2 linked regions of the Azospirillum sp. TSH100 genome follow. Each later gene encodes a partner of the first gene's protein in a complex. Links are inferred from orthologs where the notes say so. Each region holds a gene or a part of one and is shown on either strand. Other genes may lie near its edges.

Region 1 (7,409 bases):
CAGCAGGCCGCGCGGACGCCACAGCATGATCACCACCATGCCGGCGCCGAAGGCCAGCATGCGGTAGTCGGCCAGCTCGCGGAACGCTTCCGGCAGGCCGATCACCAGCAGCGTGGCCACCACCACGCCGATCTGGCTGCCCATGCCGCCCAGCACCACGATGGCCAGGATGATCGCCGACTCGATGAAGGTGAAGCTCTCCGGGCTGATGAAGCCCTGGCGCGTCGCGAAGAAGGACCCGGCGAAGCCGCCGAACATCGCCGCGATGGCGAAGGCCGCCAGCTTCATGTTGGTGCGGTTGATGCCGAGCGACGCACAGGCGATGTCGTCCTCGCGCAGAGCCTCCCAGGCCCGGCCCAGCGGCAGCTTGCGCACGCGCAGCGTGAACAGGTTCACCACCAGCGCCAGCGCCAGGATGAGGTAGTAGAGGAAGATGATGCGGTGGAGCGGCGAGAACTCCAGCCCGAACAGCTCGTGGAAGGCGGCCATGCCCTCGGCCGGCGTGCGGCTGAAGTCGGCGATGCCGAAGAAGCTCGGGCGCGGGATGCCGGAGATGCCGTTGGGGCCGCCGGTGAACTGGTACCAGTTGACCAGGATGATGCGGATGATCTCGCCGAAGCCCAAGGTCACGATGGCGAAATAGTCGCCGCGCAGCCGCAGCACCGGGAAGCCCAGCAGCACGCCCGAGCAGGCGGCCAGCAGGCCCGCCAGCGGCAGGCAGAGCCAGAAGCTGAGCCCGAAGTAATGGGCGAGCAGCGCGTAGCTGTAGGCGCCGACGGCGTAGAAGGCGACATAGCCGAGATCGAGCAGGCCGGCGAGGCCCACCACGATGTTCAGGCCCCAGCCCAGCATGATGTAGGTCAGCAGCAGGATGCCGATGTCCAGGATCATGCGGTCGGCCAGCGGGGTCAGCGGCAGCACCGCGGCGAAGGCGACGGCGACCGGGCCGATGTAGCGGCTGGCGTGCTGCACCTTGGCGGCGACGCGGTCCATGCGCTTGTCGCGGTCGGCCTGGGACAGCTTGGAGCGGCCGGTGGCCACCGTCATGGCGGCGCGCAGCGCGATGACGCCGCCGCCCAGCACCAGCACCAGGCGCAGCACCTGGGTCGGCATCGGCAGCACCAGCCCGACGCCGGCGCAGACCAGCGCCAGGATCAGCACCGGCAGCGCCATGCCCTGGCGGATCAGCCCGAGCCCGAGCCGGCCGAGGAAGACCAGCAGCAGCGAGGCGATGACCTCCTCCGGCCGGGCCTCGATGCCGAGGCCGGTGGGGCGGTCCACCGTGCGCAGGCCCACCAGCGGCACGGTCAGCAGCAATGCCACGAAGGCGGCGAGGCCGGCGTCCTTGACGGTGGCGGCCCAGTCGACGCCGGGGCGCTTGCCGTTGATGTGGTAATGGGGGTGCGACGGCGCGTGGGAAGGGGTGGTCATGGCGCTTACACCTTCTCGATCTCGGGCCGGCCGAGCAGGCCGGTGGGCCGGAAGATCAGGACGAGGACGAGGATGGAGAAGGTGGCGACGTCCTTCCATTCGGAGCCGACATAGCCCGACCAGAAGGCCTCGATCAGGCCGATGACGACGCCGCCGAGCATGGCGCCGGGCAGCGAGCCGACGCCGCCGAGCACGGCGGCGGTGAAGCTTTTCACGCCGGCCAGGAAGCCGATGTAGAAGTCGATGACGCCATAGATCAGCAGCACCATCATGCCGGCGACGGCGGCCAGCGCGGCGCCCATGACGAAGGTCAGCGAGATGACGCGGTCGACGTTGACGCCGAGCAGCCCGGCCATCTTCTTGTCCTGCTCGCACGCCCGCTGGGCGCGGCCCAGCGAGGTGCGGTTGATCAGCATGGTGAAGCCGACCATCAGGACCAGGGTGATGATGATGGTGGCGAGGCGGACGTAGCTGACGGAGACGGCGCCGTCCATCAGGGTGAGGTTGCCGGGCAGGATGGGCTGCAGCGGCTTGGAGCGGGCGCCCTGGAGGATCTGGATGTAGTTCTGCAGGAAGATCGACATGCCGATGGCGGAGATCAGCGGCGCCAGCCGCGGCGAGGAGCGCAGCGGCCGGTAGGCGATGCGCTCCACCGTCCAGCCATAGACGCTGGTGAACAGCATGGAGGCGAGCAGCATGATCAGCAGCGCCAAGGGCACCCAGGTGATGCCCAGCGCGCCGATGGCAAGGAAGGTGATCAGCGCCACGAAGGACCCGATCATGTAAATCTCGCCATGGGCGAAGTTGATCATGCCGATGATGCCGTACACCATCGTGTAGCCAATCGCGATCAGGCCGTAAATCGCACCAAGCGACAGCCCGTTGATCAATTGCTGAAGAAAATAGTCCATCAGGCAGGCTTCTCCCACTCTCCCAGATCACCGAATAGGCAGGCTCACGAGACCTTTGCCGAAAACCTGAATTAAGCCGTGTGCGGCAGCGGAGTTCCGATCCGGATGAACGGGGGAGAACATCCAGGACCGAGGCAGGGGACGCTTGGAATCCCGCCGCCGCACCCGGTTACTGCCGAAGCCCCGCCGGATGCTGAATCCGGCGGGGCTTCGGGCGAAATCGTTACAGAAGGCCGCTGGCGACGTCGGTGGGGCGGGTCTGCGCATGGCGGATCAGGCGGCGGAACGGCGTATCCATCATCCGGATACGCAACAAGGTCGCGGGCGCGCGGTCCTGCGCCCGGGCGGCATTCCGTCGTTCGACCATAGCCAACAGCTCTCCCTTGCGCGGCACGGCTTTGAGACCGTGGCGTCCCCACCGGCATCGCTGCCGGACATCCTGTTGTGAATCTCGGGTCAGTTCGGGCGGAATGACCGCCCGGTCCGGACCAGTCGGCAAGAGGTGCCGCGCCTTACCCTGTTCAAAACTGTTCTTGGTCTTTGGCCCCGGCACTTAAGCACCGGTTGCGGATGTTACCCTTTTTCTTGTGACAGACAGGTAATGCAACTTGATCCGTGTGCGCAACACTCTCTTTCCAGCGGTGGAAAAAAACAACATTCGTCGCGCATCCGTCACAAAAAACCGAACGAAATTTCGTCCATATCGGCAGAGCAGAAATTTCGTTCAGTTCTTTGTCAACAGCTGTTCACATCATCCCGCGACCAGTCCGCGGGGGTCGGTGAAGGGCTGCCCAAGAGCCTCGGCGACCGCCGGATAGGTCAGCCGCCCGGCCTGGACGTTCAGCCCGGCCAGCAGGTGTGGATCCTCGGCCAGCGCCCTTTTCCAGCCCTTGCCGGCCAGCGCCTGGACGAAGGGCAGGGTGGCATGGTTCAGCGCCTCGGTGCTGGTGCGGGCGACGGCGCCCGGCATGTTGGCGACGCAATAATGCACCACCCCGTCCACCACATAGGTCGGGTCGGAATGGGTGGTGGCGTGGCTGGTCTCGAAACAGCCGCCCTGGTCGATGGCGACGTCCACCAGCACCGATCCGCGGCGCATGCCTGCCAGCTGGTCGCGGCGCACCAGCTTTGGTGCTGCGGCCCCCGGCACCAGCACGGCGCCGACCACCAGATCAGCATCGGCGACCAGCCGGTCGAGCGCGTCGGCCGAGGCGTAGACGGTCTTCAGCCGCGGCCCGAACAGATCGTCGAGCTGGGCCAGCCGCGGCATCGAGCGGTCGGCGATGGTGACGTCGGCGCCCAGCCCCATCGCCATGCGGGCGGCGTTGGTGCCGACCACGCCGCCGCCGATGACCAGCACCTTGCCGGGCAGCACGCCGGGCACGCCGCCGAGCAGGATGCCGGAGCCGCCGTTGCTCTTCTGCAAGGCGACGGCGCCGACCTGGATCGCCATGCGGCCGGCGATCTCCGACATCGGCGCCAGCAGCGGCAGGCGGCCGGCGCGGTCGGTGACCGTCTCGTAGGCGATGGCGGTGCAGCCGCTCTCCATCAGCAGCCGGGCCTGTTCGGGATCGGGGGCGAGGTGCAGATAGGTGAACAGAACCTGATCCGGCCGCAGCCTGCGACATTCCGCCGACTGCGGCTCCTTGACCTTCACGATAAGCTCGGCCTTCGCGAAGACCTCCTCGGCGGAGCCGGCGATCTCGGCCCCCGCCGCGCGGTAGGCCTCGTCGGAAAAGCCGATCTCGGCGCCGGCGCCGCTCTGCACCAGCAGGGAATGGCCGTCCGCCGTCAGTTCGCGGACCGATGCCGGCGTCAGCCCGACGCGGTACTCGTGGTTCTTGATTTCCTTGGGAACGCCGATGTGCGTGACCATGCGAGAAGTGACCATGAGAGATCTCCCCGATGCGAACCCCCGTCGACGCCGATCTGGTATCCCCGGAAACCATCGGTCTGGCGGATTGTCTCGGATGCGCCACTATAAGGCCGGTGGAGCGGGTGAATCTCTGCAAAGCCTTGCATGAATCCCCCATAGTGTGGTGGAGCTTTCGCACGATCCGCCACGTCTTCGAATAAAGTTGCATGCACGCCCTGGACGCCCTGGACCACAAGATCCTGCGCCTGCTCCGCAAGGACGGCCGGATGAGCAACGCCAAGCTGGCGGCGGAGGTTGGGCTGTCGCCATCGGCCTGCCTGCGCCGCCTGCACATGCTGGAGCATTCCGGCGTCATCCGCGGCTATACCGCCATCATCGAGACGGCGGACGAGGAACGGTCGGTGACGGTCATCGTCCAGATCACGCTGGAACGGCAGACCGAGGAGTATCTGCGCCGCTTCGACGCCGCCGTCCGCCGCTGTCCGGAGGTGCGGGAATGCTACCTGCTGTCCGGCAGTTCCGACTATCTGCTGCGGGTGGTGGCGCAGGATCCGGCCGATTACGACCGCATCTACAAGGACTCGCTGTCGCGCCTGCCCGGCGTTGTCCGTATCCAGTCGAGCTTCGCCATCCGCAGCGTCGTGCGCCCGGGCAGCCTGCCGATGCTGGAGGAGCAGGCGGACTGAAAACGGGGCTGTTTACGGCGCCTGTTCGAGGATCGCCCGTTCCAAGATCGCCCTGGCCGGTGCGTATTTCTCGGCAACCATCCGCGGCCCTGCGGGGAGGACGGCGACACGGGCGGGATCGCTGTTGTCCAGATTGTCGGCCAGCTTGACCCGGATCGCCGTGACGTTGCCGCTGGCGGCGATCCGTCCGATCCAGTCCAGGTAGGTTCCGTCGGGATCGAGGTTCCGGCTGACCAGTTGGATAGCGGCGATGGCCTCCTCCTCGATGCCGGCGCCCCGCAGATCGTCCGCGCTGACGCCGGCATCCTCGATCGCGTCATGGAGCAGGGCGGCCTGGATTTGGGCCTTCGTGGCGTCGGGGAACCGCTCGATCAGACGGTGGGCGACCCGTTCCAGATGCTTCCAATAGGGGGCGCCGGCCTTGTCGACCTGACCGTGGTGGAGGGTCCTGGCGAATTCCAGCGTCTCGCGGAACCAGACCGCGTTCTGCATCGTGCTTTCTCCTTTTCTTGTCTTTGCTTCCCCGAACGCCCCCCTCACCCGAACAGGTCCAGTTCCGGGTCCGGCGCTGTTTCCGGATGGGTCAGGTCGGTGCAGCCGATGCCGATCAGGCGGAAGGCGCGGCCATCGACCTCGCGTTCCAGCAGGGCGATGCCGGCGGCGAGGATCGCCTCGGCCGAGCGGGTCGGCTCGACCCGGCGTGAGCGGGTCAGCTGCTGGAAGTCCTTGGTCTTCAGCTTCAGCACCACGCTGCGGCCCAGCAGCCCTTCGCGTTCCAGCCGGCGGGCGACCTTGCCGGCCAGCGGGCGCAGCTCCTGCGCCAGGGCGGGCAGGGTGGTGACGTCCCAGTCGAAGGTCTCCTCCGACGAGATGCTCTTGCTCGGCGACTCGGGATGGACCCGGCGGGAATCCTCGCCGCGGGCGTAGCTGTAGAGCACCCGGCCCATGGCGCCGTAGCGCTTCACCAGCCAATGCTCCTCCTTGTCCTGGAGATCGCCGACGCGGGTGATGCCATCGGCGAACAGCTTGCGCTCCAGCGCCGGGCCGACGCCCCACAGGATGGTCACCCGCTTGGGCGCCAGGAAGGCCGCCGCCTCCGCCCGGCCGAGCGCCGAGAAGCCGCGCGGCTTGTCGAGGTCCGACGCGATCTTCGCCAGCAGCTTGTTGTAGCTGAGGCCGATGGAGGCGGTGATGCGCAGCTCGCGCTCGAAACGGCGGACGATCTCCACCAGCGCCTGGGCCGGGCTGATGCTGAGGCGGTCCTCGACACCGGTCAGGTCGAGATAGGCCTCGTCGATGCTGATCGGTTCGACCAGGGGGGTGAAGGCCTCCATGATCGCGCGGGCCTGATGGCCGACCTCCTTATACTTGGCGATGTTGGGGCGGATGATGGTGGCGTCGGGGCAGCGGTCGAGCGCCTCGCGGATCGTCATGGCGGAGCGCACGCCCGACATCCGTGCGACATAGCAGCAGGCGGCGACCACCCCGCGATGGTCGTCGCCGCCGACGATCACCGGCCGGCTGGCCAGCTCCGGCCGGTCGCGCTTTTCCACGGTGGCATAGAAGCTGTCGCAGTCGATGTGGCCGATGGGCAGGCTGTGCAGCTCGGCATGGCGGAACAGCCGCCGGCTGCCGCATTTCGGGCAGCGCGTCACCTCCCCCGATCCTGCGCTTGGCGGGGCGGCGGCGCAGTCGCGGCAGACGCTGTGCGGGGGCGCGTTCATGGTGGCGCCAGCTTAGCAAAGGGGCGCGCGAACCGCCAGCATGTGCGTACAAAGGAAGAACACGCAGTGAGTTCAGCGAGTCGGAGCAGCGCCGGCTGACATCACCGCAGCACATCCCCGCCCACCGCCAGACGGCCGGCGACGACGGCGGCCTGGGTGCGGCTGACCACGTTCAATTTGCGCAGGATGCTGGAGACATGGACCTTCACCGTCTGCTCCGACACGTTCAGTTCGCCGGCGATCTGCTTGTTCAGCTTGCCGTCGACGATCATCGTCAAGATGCGCAGCTGCTGCGGCGACAGCGAGGCGAAGCGGCGGGCGGATTCTGCCTCGTCGGCTTCCGATGACGCGGCGGAGAGCGGCGGCGCCCAGGTCTCGCCGGACAGGATGGCGCGGATGGCGTCGGCCATCGCCGGCATCGACAGCGATTTCGGGATATAGCCCGAGGCGCCATAGGCCAGCGCCCGGCGGATGGTGTCGGGATCCTGCAAGGCCGACAAGATGGCGACCGGCACCGTCGGGTGGTGGGCCAGCATCAGGAACAGCCCGGCGAAACCGTGGGTACCGGGCATGTTGAGGTCGAGCAGCACGAGGTCGATATCGTCCGGCCGCCGGCCCACCGCGGTCATCACCGAATCGAGGTCCGGGCATTCGATCACCCGCACTTCCGGCATCGCCTTGCCCAGCGCATCGCGCAAGGCGGCCTGCACCAGCGGATGGTCATCGCCGATGACGATGGTGGTCTGACCGGCCGCCATCTCTTCAGCCGCCGTCTGTTCAG
Region 2 (5,193 bases), on another replicon or contig:
GCTCTTGTGCGGTCCCGCCAACGCACCGCCGCCGTCGGCATCGGCACGGCGACCGGAGCGCAGACTATCGCGCAGCGCATCCTCCGCCGCCAGGGCCGGGCCCTCGTCAAGCCATTGCTCCACTGTGCCGGCGACGGCGAGGTCGGCGCCGGGGAAGGGACCGACCGAGCGGGCGCAGGCGGCGCGCAACCGCTGCACCACCTCGCGCCTTGCGGCGGCGACGGCGATGCCGGTGGTCGCCATCTGGTCCTCCAGCGCGCCGAGCCAGCCCTCGTCGAAACGGCCGTCGCGCAGCAGCCGGGCGCGTTCACGCAACGCATGCTCATAGCGCGACAGCCGGCCGGCATGGGCGGGGTCGAAGCCGAAGACCAGCCGGTCGAGGAAGCGCCGCCGTCCGCTCGACCCTTCGAGAAACAGGCGGTCCATCTGCGGGGTCAGCCAGACCATGGCGACATGGTCGGCCAGCGCCGTCTGGCCCTTGGCCGGGTGGCCGTCGATGCGGACCAGCCGGCGGTCGCGGTCCGAGGCGCGGTTGCCGTCATGCGGTTCGCGGCCGGTGCCGATCTCCACCGGACCCAGCGGGGTGTCGAGCGTCGCCGCCACCGCCCAGCCCGCGCCGGGGGGCGAGCCCAGCCGTTCCACCTCGGCCAGCCGGGCGCCGCGGATGCCGCGGCCGGGGGCGAGGAAGCTGACGGCCTCCAGCAGATTGGTCTTGCCGGCGCCGTTCGGGCCGATCAGCGCGACGGGACGGCGGTCGGGCTCCAGCCGAGCGGAGTCGTAGCCGCGGAAACGCGTCAGCGTCATCCGCCTGACCGCAAGGGCCGGAGCCAAAGCCTGAGTTGCGGCGGGCACCGGGCTGCCGCCGCTCATCGAAACTGCCGTGTGCTGCAACTGGTCCGTTCCGCCTGGGGCGGGGAGGATCCCCGCAGCCCCATCACACGCGCATCGGCATCAGGACATAGAGCGCGGTGGAGTCGGCGACGTCGCGGATGATGGTCGGCGACGCGGCGTCGGCCAGCGTGAACTGGGCGCCCTCGCCCTCGATCTGCTGCGTGATGTCCAGCAGATAGCGAGAGTTGAAGCCGATTTCCAGGGGGGATTCCTGGTAATTGACCTCCAACTCCTCGGTGGCGCTGCCCGATTCCGGGCTGGTGGCCGACAGGGTCAGGGCACCGCGGACCAGCGACAGCTTCACCGCCCGGCTCTTCTCGGTGGAGATGGTGGCGACGCGGTCGACGGCAGCGGCGAACAGCTTGGCGTCGACTTCCATCACCTTGTCGTTGCCGACCGGGATCACCCGCTCATAGTCCGGGAAGGTGCCGTCGATCAGCTTGGAGGTGACGACGACGCTGTCGAAGCCGAAGCGGATCTTGTTGTCGGACAGCGACAGCTCGATGCGGTCGGCGGCCTCATCGACCAGCTTGCGGATTTCGGTGACGGTCTTTCGTGGAATGATGACGCCGGGGATACCCTCGGCCCCGTCCGGCAGCGGCATCTCGACCCGCGCCAGCCGGTGGCCGTCGGTGGCGACGGCGCGCAGCACCGGCGTTTCCAGGCTGCCCATCTTGCTCTTGGCGGCGTGCAGGTAGATGCCGTTCAGGTAATAGCGCGTCTCCTCGGTGGAGATGGCGAAGCGGGTGCGGTCGATCAGACCGCGCAGGTCGGCGGCGGCGACCGAGAAATTGTGCTTCAGCTCGCCGCTGGACAGCTGTGGGAAGTCCTCCACCGGCAGGCAGGACAGCTTGAACTGCGAGCGGCCGGCGCGCAGCGTCAGGATGGTGCCGTCGCCGCCGATGTCCAGCTCCACCTGGCTGCCGTCGGGCAGCTTGCGGACGATGTCGAACAGGGTGTGGGCCGGGGCGGTGGTCCCGCCGGGGCGGCCGACCGTCGCGGGGACGGTCTCGACGATCTCCAAATCCATGTCGGTGGCGGCCAGCGACAGTTCGCCGTCGCCCGCGCGCAGCAGGACATTCGACAGGATCGGAATGGTGTTCCGCCGCTCGACCACACTCTGCACGTGACCCAGGGAACGGAGAAGGGCGGCGCGTTCGATGGTGATGTTCATGCTGGCGTCGTCTCGGCGGGAGGAGTGACTGGAAAGCGGAACCACCGGGGTTGCAGGCCGTTGTCCGGCCGTCCCGCCCCGAGCGGGCGCGCATCATACCACATCGACGGGTGCGTCGAACCAAATTGTTGCGGCCAAGGCCTTCGGCAGAAGGGGGATTCACGCCTCCGCCCGCCGCCGTCCCTCATGCAGCCGCAGAATGTCGACGAAGTCGGCGCTCTGCCAGTTGCGCGACCGGCTCAGCTCGCGGCGGACGCTTGCGACGAAGGCATCGATCACCGTCCATTCGTCGGCCGTGATCTCCCCGTCCCCGTCCAGATAGCTGTGAACGACCCGGTGCAGACCCTGGCTGACCGGACTGATCCAGCCGTCCACCGTCTCGTCCATCGCCGCCATCAGCCGGCGGATGCGCAGCATGTGCGCCATGCGGTGGGCCGGCCTTTCCTGCGGTTCGGCCTTCATCGCCTGGATGAAGGCGAGGCGCCCGGTCTCCACCGCATAGAGGCGCAGCGACTTCAGCTCCGGGTTGGCGTAGCCGGCGTTGCCAAGATAGCGGCCCCAGCGCCACACCAGCTCCAGCAGCCAGACGATGTCCTCATGGTCGGGAACCGGAGCGTGACGGGCGTTCATCGCCGCCTGCAGCCGGGCGGCCAGCGCCGGCATCACCGTGCCGGTCAACTCGCGGCTGACCGCCGCCAGCTCCGCCCGCAAGGCCGGGCCGGTGGAGCGGCTGGCCAGGAAGCCGGTGCCGGCCAGCGCGGTCAGCGCCCGGTCGAAGCGCTCCACCGCCTCGTGCAGCAGGGCGCGGGTGGGGACAGGGGCGGACAGCACGCCACCGTCCCCAATCTCCCCATTTGAGATGTCCATGTCGCCGAACATGCCGTCCACCACCTCGCGGATGGCGGTGCAGGCTGCCTGGAAATGGCACAGCAGGGCGCGTAGCAGCGGGTGCGACTCGCGCACCGCCGGTCCGCCCGAACCGACATGCTCGCGGACATGACGCAGGAACACGTCGTAGCGGCGCTTGACGTTCAGCCCGTAGAGCGGGGCGAACCAGGCCAGCAGCTGCGACTGGTCGCGGAAAGGCAGACCGAGATCGCGCACCCGGCGGACGAAGCCGACCATCAGCGCCGACTGGCAATCCACTTCCGCCGAGCGCGGGTCACCGGCGCCCTGCATCTCCCCTATCCGCATTTCATCGATGTCGCGGCGCATGCGCTCGGTCAGCGGCACCAGCACCTCGTTGTGCTCCAGCAGGGCGCGGACGAAGCCCAGCAGATCGCCGTCGATCGGCGCCTTGCGGCCGAGATACTGGGTGCGCAGCCTCGCGTCGTGCAGTGCCTCGTCATTGGCCAGCGCCAGGAACCGGTCGGTCAGCTTCCGGTCGGCGGCCATGGCGTAGAGGAAGTCCAGCGCCTCCTTGCGCATCAGCTCCCGCATCACCATCGCGTCAGGGCTGGCCAGAACGGCGTCCAGCATCGCTTCGCGCGACAACTCGTCCAGGCGGCTCTGCACCTCCGCCGCCAGTCCCGGGAAGGCGTAGCGGGTCAGCGCCGCCCAGATGCCACCCATGTCCACCCGCTGGACCAGCGCCGGCACCGACTCGGCCGAACGGTAGAGGATGGGGTCGTCGACCAGGAAGGGCTCGAACAGGCTGGTGAAGAGCCGTCGCGCCTTCATCGGCCTCAAGCGGTTGAAATGATCGACCAGCGCATCGCGCAGATGCCGCGCCCGCTCGCCGTTCGGACTGGGGGTCCCTTCGACCGCGTCCAGCACCGACCGGATGGCGTGCATGGGAATGCGTGCGACGACCTCGTCCATCTGGCGGCGGAAGGCGGCGGCATCCACACCGTCGCCGCCCGGCGATGGGCTTGCGGCTGGAGCGGAGAGGGTGGCCGTCGGCGTGCTGTTCATGCGCACAACACCTCACGGGATGGTCGTCGCCTGGACGCTTATGATCCCGGGAGATTATTAAATATCTTTTGCTAATTCCACGCGAGTCTTCGGCTTTTATTGTGATTATCGGAATATGTCATGGAATTGCTTTGTTACCTTAGCTTTACCTATTGCCCTGATCTTGGCTGGAGCCCCGCAGCCAGTTGGGCCTCCAGCCCGGCGCGATAGTCCGGGTAGGTCAGGGAAACGCCGAGCTGGCGCTTGATGCGGTCGTTCTTCACCCGTCGGCAATCGGCATAGAAGCTGGCGGCCATCGGCGACATTTCCGCCTGATCGAACGGCACCAGCGGCGGCGGCTCCACCCCCAGCAAGCGGCAGGCATACTCCACCACCTCGTGCGACGGGCTGGGCAGATCGTCGGCGACGTTGTAGATGGCGCCCAGCGTCGGCCGCGCCATCGACGCGCGCAGCGTGTTGGCGATGTCGTCGACATGAATGCGGCAGAAGACCTGACCCGGCTTGTCGACCCGCTTGGCGATGCCGTCGCGCACGGAATCGATGGCGCTGCGGCCGGGCCCATAGATTCCGGCGAGCCGGAACAGATGCATCGGCACGCCATACTGGCGGTACAGGTTCAGCCAGCCGCGTTCCGCCTCCACCCTACGCTTCTGCCGCTCGCCGGTCGGCTTCAGCCAGGACGCCTCGCTGACCCACTCGCCGCCGGTGTCACCATAGACGCCGGTCGTCGACAGATAGCCGGCCCAGTCCAGCGTGCGCAGGTCGGCCAGATCGCGGGCATGCTGGTCCAGCACCGGGTCGCCCTTGCCGTCGGGCGGGATGCTGACCAGCAGATGGGTGGTGCCGGCCAGCGCCGCGGCAGCGTCGGCCAGCGGCCGGCCGCGGTCGAACAGGAAGGCTTCGATGCCCTGGGCCTCCAGCTCCGCCTTCTTCTCCTCGCTGCGGCAGGTGGCGGCGACGCGCCATCCCTCGGCGCGCAGCCTGTCGGCGAAGACGCGGGCGCTGTAGCCGAGGCCGAAGACGAACAGGCGGGGATCGGTCATCACGGGCGGTTCCGGTTGGGGCGGGGGCGGCGAACTGTGCAACAGCGGGAACGGGCCTGCGGGCTTGCGCCCCGCCCGGCGATGGCGGAGTGTAAAGGCACCATGACCCGACGCAATCCCTACCTTTCCGCCGCTTCCCTTTCCGCCGCGCTGGCGATGGGGCTTTTCGCA

Evidence for each region.
Region 2: the proteins of E6C72_RS26390 (region 1) and dnaN are in contact, whole or in part, in a solved structure (PDB 1OK7), measured with the Escherichia coli proteins. The link is inferred for Azospirillum sp. TSH100 from one-to-one orthologs.

Annotation. Positions count from the first base shown.
Region 1 is NZ_CP039638.1:214,645-222,053, forward strand. The notes cover bases 4,535-7,409. They hold E6C72_RS26390 (DNA polymerase IV), read right to left. Parts: upstream 6,629-7,409; coding sequence 5,441-6,628; downstream 4,535-5,440. Other genes in these bases: E6C72_RS26380 (Lrp/AsnC family transcriptional regulator), read left to right, coding at 4,535-4,904; E6C72_RS26385 (HD domain-containing protein), read right to left, coding at 4,917-5,396; E6C72_RS26395 (response regulator transcription factor), read right to left, coding at 6,730-7,409. Outside these bases: high-affinity branched-chain amino acid ABC transporter permease LivM, read right to left, coding at 1-1,431; E6C72_RS26365 (branched-chain amino acid ABC transporter permease LivH), read right to left, coding at 1,437-2,342; E6C72_RS26370 (hypothetical protein), read left to right, coding at 2,533-2,790; ald (alanine dehydrogenase), read right to left, coding at 3,094-4,218; more of E6C72_RS26380, read left to right, coding at 4,425-4,534. UniProt on the Escherichia coli protein: Poorly processive, error-prone DNA polymerase involved in translesion repair and untargeted mutagenesis. Copies undamaged DNA at stalled replication forks, which arise in vivo from mismatched or misaligned primer ends.
Region 2 is NZ_CP039634.1:1,046,191-1,051,383, forward strand. The notes cover bases 1-2,926. They hold dnaN (DNA polymerase III subunit beta), read right to left. Parts: upstream 2,066-2,926; coding sequence 935-2,065; downstream 1-934. Other genes in these bases: recF (DNA replication/repair protein RecF), read right to left, coding at 1-870; E6C72_RS05055 (hypothetical protein), read right to left, coding at 2,225-2,926. Outside these bases: more of E6C72_RS05055, read right to left, coding at 2,927-3,979; E6C72_RS05060 (SDR family oxidoreductase), read right to left, coding at 4,129-5,022; E6C72_RS05065 (hypothetical protein), read left to right, coding at 5,125-5,193. UniProt on the Escherichia coli protein: Confers DNA tethering and processivity to DNA polymerases and other proteins. Acts as a clamp, forming a ring around DNA (a reaction catalyzed by the clamp-loading complex) which diffuses in an ATP-independent manner freely and bidirectionally along dsDNA.